DNA from 2 places in the Methylobacterium sp. Gmos1 genome. Region 2 is predicted to be linked to the other one. Evidence: riboswitches for the same ligand, from Rfam matches in the RefSeq annotation. Region 2 holds a riboswitch; the other holds the start of a gene.
What was found. Region 2 has a riboswitch for glycine ahead of ACS5PV_RS15490 (D-amino acid dehydrogenase). Riboswitches for the same ligand answer to the same signal wherever they lie in the genome.
Positions count from the first base shown of each region.

Region 1: another riboswitch for glycine. It lies ahead of ACS5PV_RS21495 (D-amino acid dehydrogenase); the one in region 2 lies ahead of ACS5PV_RS15490 (D-amino acid dehydrogenase).

Region 1 covers NZ_JBSNCC010000012.1:110,820-113,209, forward strand. Annotated here, with positions in the region: gene ACS5PV_RS21495 (D-amino acid dehydrogenase) at 1-830, opposite strand, end outside; glycine riboswitch at 967-1,071, opposite strand; gene ACS5PV_RS21500 (CobW family GTP-binding protein) at 1,162-2,124, opposite strand; gene ACS5PV_RS21505 (creatininase family protein) at 2,189-2,390, opposite strand, start outside.
Region 2 covers NZ_JBSNCC010000007.1:8,115-10,504, reverse strand. Annotated here, with positions in the region: gene ACS5PV_RS15490 (D-amino acid dehydrogenase) at 1-1,064, opposite strand, end outside; glycine riboswitch at 1,121-1,213, opposite strand; glycine riboswitch at 1,217-1,314, opposite strand; gene ACS5PV_RS15485 (alpha/beta fold hydrolase) at 1,751-2,390, shown strand, end outside.

The DNA of each region.
Region 1 (2,390 bases), on a different contig from region 2:
TAGCGGCGCAGGAACGGCGCCGACCACGCGCCGAGCGAGACGACGACGTTCGGGGCGGTGAGCCGCTGGTGCCCGCCCGCCACCATCGCCTCGACGCCGGTGATCCGGTCGCCGCTTGGCGAGAGCAGCAGGCGCGTCGCCTCCGAGCCGTACAGGAAGGTCGCGCCCATCGCGGCGGTGCGGGCGGCGAGCGCCTGGGTGAAGGCGCGGGCGTCGCCGCTCTCGTCCTCCGCCGTGTAGGTGGCGCCGACCACGTCGTCGATGGCGTGGGCGAAGGCCGGCTCGATCGCCAGCACCTCGTCGCGCGAGACCACCCGGCGCTCGCAGCCGTGCTGGCGCATCAGTTCGGCGACGGGCTTGGCCGCCTCGAACTCCCGGGCGTCGCGATAGAAATGCAGGATGCCGAGGGTCTTCTCCGCGTAGGACAGGTTCTCCGCGGCGCGGATCTCCTGGAGCTTGGCGCGGCTATAGGCGCCGAGCCGCACGATCTCGACGGTGTTGCGGCGTGCCCGCTCGGGGGTGCAGTTGCGCAGGAAGCCGGCGATCCACGACCACTGGTGCCGGTCGAGGCGGGGCGTGAACAGGAGCGGCGCCTTCGCGTCGAACAGCCACTTCATCACCTTGAGCGGCGCCGAGGGGTTCGCCCACGGCTCGGCGTGGCTCACCGAGATCTGACCGCCATTGGCGTAGCTGGTCTCGAGGCCGGCGCCGCCCTGGCGGTCGATCACGCAGACCGACAGGCCGGCCTTCGCGGCCCAGTAGGCGGTGGCGGTGCCGACGACGCCGGCGCCGAGCACGATGAGGTCGAAGGAGGTTTTCTGTCCCGACACGCGTTCCATCCTTCCCGCCGGTCTTGCGGCAGGTCGCAGGAGTTGGAACTCTGTTCGGGTGGCCTGAGAGATTCGCCGGGCCTTGCGACCCGGCTTGCTCCATCGGCGGGCGTCGAAGCGCCCTCTCCAGAGTGCCCTCTCGATCGCGGTCCTTCTACCTGAGAGCTTCGGCGCGCAGCACGGCTGGCACGCCTTTCCCCTTCGGTGCCGGCGCGAAGCCGGTCTCTCCCGCGATCGTCAACGGACGGCCGAGGCTGTAGCACGGCCGTAGGGTTGCGCAAAAGAGCAAAGATCGGTCGCTCCCGCGCGAGGCGGGATCGACCGCTCCCGCTCAGGCGCGGCAGGCCTCGAAGCCCTTCCGGATGGCGTCCGGATCGAGGTGGCGGCCGATGAACACGACGCGGGATTCGCGCGGGTCGCCCGGCTTCCACTCGTCCTGGAGGTCGCCGTCGAGGATCATGTGCACGCCCTGGAAGACGAAGCGGCGCGGCTCGTCGGGGAAGCTGACGATGCCCTTGCAGCGCAGGATGTCGGGGCCCTGGACCTGGGTCAGGTCGGAGATCCACGGCATGAACTTGTTCGGATCGACCGCGCCGGGGATCCGCGCCGAGATCGACTGGATCTCGTCGGAATGGTGGTGATGGTGGCCTTCCTCCAGGAAGTCCGGCTCGACCTCGATGATGCGCGATAGGTCGAAGGCCTTGCGGTCGAGGACGGTCGCGAGCGGCACGGCGCAGTGCTGGGTGCGGTGGATCTCGGCGGACGGGTTGATCGACCGGATCTGGCGCTCGACCGCGTCGAGGCCGGCCTCGTCGACGAGGTCGGACTTGTTGAGCAGGATCACGTCGGCGAAGGCGACCTGGTTCTTGGCCTCGGGGGCGTCCTTCAGGCGCTCGGACAGCCACTTGGCGTCGGCCACCGTCACCACCGCGTCGAGGGTGGCGGCCTCGCCGACGTCCTGGTCGACGAAGAAGGTCTGGGCGACGGGAGCGGGGTCGGCGAGGCCGGTGGTCTCGACGATGATCGCGTCGAACTTGCCCTTGCGCTTCATCAGCCCGTCCATGATGCGGATCAGGTCGCCGCGCACGGTGCAGCAGATGCAGCCGTTGTTCATCTCGAACACTTCCTCGTCGGCGCCGACCACGAGGTCGTTGTCGATGCCGATCTCGCCGAACTCGTTGACGATCACGGCGTAGCGCTTGCCGTGCGGCTCGGTGAGGATGCGGTTGAGGAGGGTGGTCTTGCCGGCGCCGAGATAGCCGGTGAGCACCGTGACGGGGATCTTGTCGGACATGCGGGGCCGTCTGTTCGCGGGTGAGCCGGGCGCCGGGGGGCGCCGCGACGGGTGATATAGTGTGTCACTCCGCCCGGCGCGAGGCCGGTTCGGGAGGGGTGAACCGGGCGACGTCGCGCAGCAGCTCGACGAAGGCGCGCGCGCCGTGGTCGAGGAGGGCGCGGCCGGCCTCCGCCGTGCCGAGGCGCGCGTCGCCGATGGCGCCGGCCGGGTTGAGATCCTGCGCGTGCCAGGCGAGCGCGGCCGGGCGCCCGGCGCGCAGGTGG
Region 2 (2,390 bases):
GCGACGCGCGGGAACTGCTCGCGCGTCCAGCGCACCAGCGGCTCGATCCGGTCGTGCCGGATGTCGCGGTTGAAGCCGTTGAACTCCGCCGTGCCGGCGACGCGGAACCGGTCCCGGCCGAGGCGGCTCGTCACGATCTTCGTCGCGTCGTCGAGGATGCTGACCTGCGGCGCCGCCTCCCGGCTCTCGGGCGTGTGCAGCTGCACGGTGATCGAGTAGCCCTTGACGGGATAGATGTTGAGGCGGTCACCGAGCCCGGCGGCGAGGTCCCGGCTGGCGCAGCCGGCGCAGATCACCACCCCGTCGACGTCGAGCGGCTCGGCGATCGCGGGGGCCGCCCGGTCGTCGCCGGCGGAGGACCGCCGGCGGATGCGCCAGCCCTCGCCCGCCGGCACGATCGCCTCGATCGCGGAATCGTACAGGAAGGCGACGCCGCGCCGGGCGCAGGCCTCGGCGAGGCCGCGGGTGAACTTGTGGATGTCGCCGGTCGAGTCCGAGGGCGTGAAGAAGCCGCCGTGATACGTCCCCTGCAGGGTCGGCTCGATGGACCGGATCTCGTCGGGGCCGACCGGGTCGCGCGCGAGCCCGCCCTTGCGCAGGAGCGTGTTGACGGCGAGCGCCTTCTCGAAGCCGGCGCGGTCCCGGTAGAAATGCAGGATGCCGCGCTGCTCCAGGTCGAAGTCGATGCCCTCGCGCTCGGCCATGGCGAACATCTGCCGGCGGGCGGCGAGCGCCAGGCGCACGGTCTCGACGGTATTGGCCTCGTAGTGCCGGATCTGGCCGATGAACTCGGCCATCCAGGAATACTTGTGCCAGCTCGGCTTCGGGTTGACGAGCAGCGGCGCGTCGCGCCGCATCATCCACTTGAGGCCCTGGAGGATGGTCGCCGCCTTGTTCCAGACCTCGGCGTTGCTGACCGAGAGCTGGCCGCCATTGGCGAACGAGGTCTCCATGCCGGCGTAGCGGTTCCGGTCGAGGACCGTGACGTCGTAGCCGCGCTCGCGGAGCGCGTAGGCGGTGGTCACGCCGGTGATGCCGGCGCCGATGACGGCGATGTGGGGCATGGATCTGGCTTTCCGTGAACGCGTGCGAAGGCGGGATGACCCCGCCCATGCGCCCCATCTGTCACGGTACCTGAGAGCGTCGTCCGCCCGCTGGCGCAGGCAGACATCCCCTTCGGTGGACGGCCTGTTGCAGCCGCCTCTCTCCAGATCGTCCTGACGACACGGTCCTTCTGCCTGAGAGTTTCCGGGGCGGTTGCTCCGTCGGCGCCGAGGGTGCGCGAAGCCCCTCGATCTCTCCCGCATCGTCGTAGTGGACGTCGACACTCGTATCGGCACCTGCCCTAGTCGTCAAGTCGAATTCGACGGCAATTTTTGCGGAACGACAAGACGAAGACGAGACATGCATCGACTTGCCAAACAACATCGCAGTCTTGAACGGCGCGCACGCCGACACGGCCGGACCGCGGGGCGGTCCGGCCGTGTCGTGCGAGCCCGTGGACGATCCGTCGGCCGCTGCATCGGGGTCGAGCGTGGCGTTTCCCGTCCGGGCGGACCCTGGACGACGCGCCAGCCGCTGTTCAAGACCGTTCGGGAACACTGCCATTCCTGCAAGGAATGATGGCGAGGACCGCCCACGATCATCGGCGGCTCCGGTGTGCCCCGCGCACGCCTGTTGCCCGTCCCGGCCCGGGGCGCGATACTCGCCGGCCGTTCAAACAAAAGACCAATGTTGCGGAGGAAACGTCATGGGTGCCTTGGGTGTGCTGCGGACCGCGACGGCGGCCGCGGCCCTGTCGTTGGTCGCGCTCGCGGCGCTCGCCGCGGACTACCCGGCGCCCCGGGAGGGCGACTGGACGATCAAGGACTTCACGTTCCACACCGGCGAGGTGCTGCCGGAGCTGCGCCTGCACTACACCACGGTGGGCGATCCCAAGGGCGAGCCGGTGGTCGTCCTGCACGGCACCACCGGTTCGGCGGCCAGCATGCTGACGCCCGGCTTCGCCGGCGAGCTGTTCGGCCCCGGCCAGCCGCTCGACGCGGCGACGCACTACATCATCCTCCCGGACGCGATCGGCCACGGCCGGTCGTCGAAGCCCTCCGACGGGCTGAAGGCGAAGTTCCCGCGCTACAACTACGACGACATGGCCGAGGCGCAGTACCGGCTGGTCACCGAGCATCTCGGCCTCAAGCACGTCCGGCTGGTCATCGGCAACTCGATGGGCGGGATGCACGCCTGGATCCTCGGCGTGAAGCATCCCGGGTTCATGGACGCCCTCGTGCCGATGGCGTCGCAGCCGAGCGAGATGGCGAGCCGCAACTGGATGCTGCGCCGGCTCCTGACCGAGACCATCCGGCGCGACCCGGCCTACGCGAACGGCGCCTACA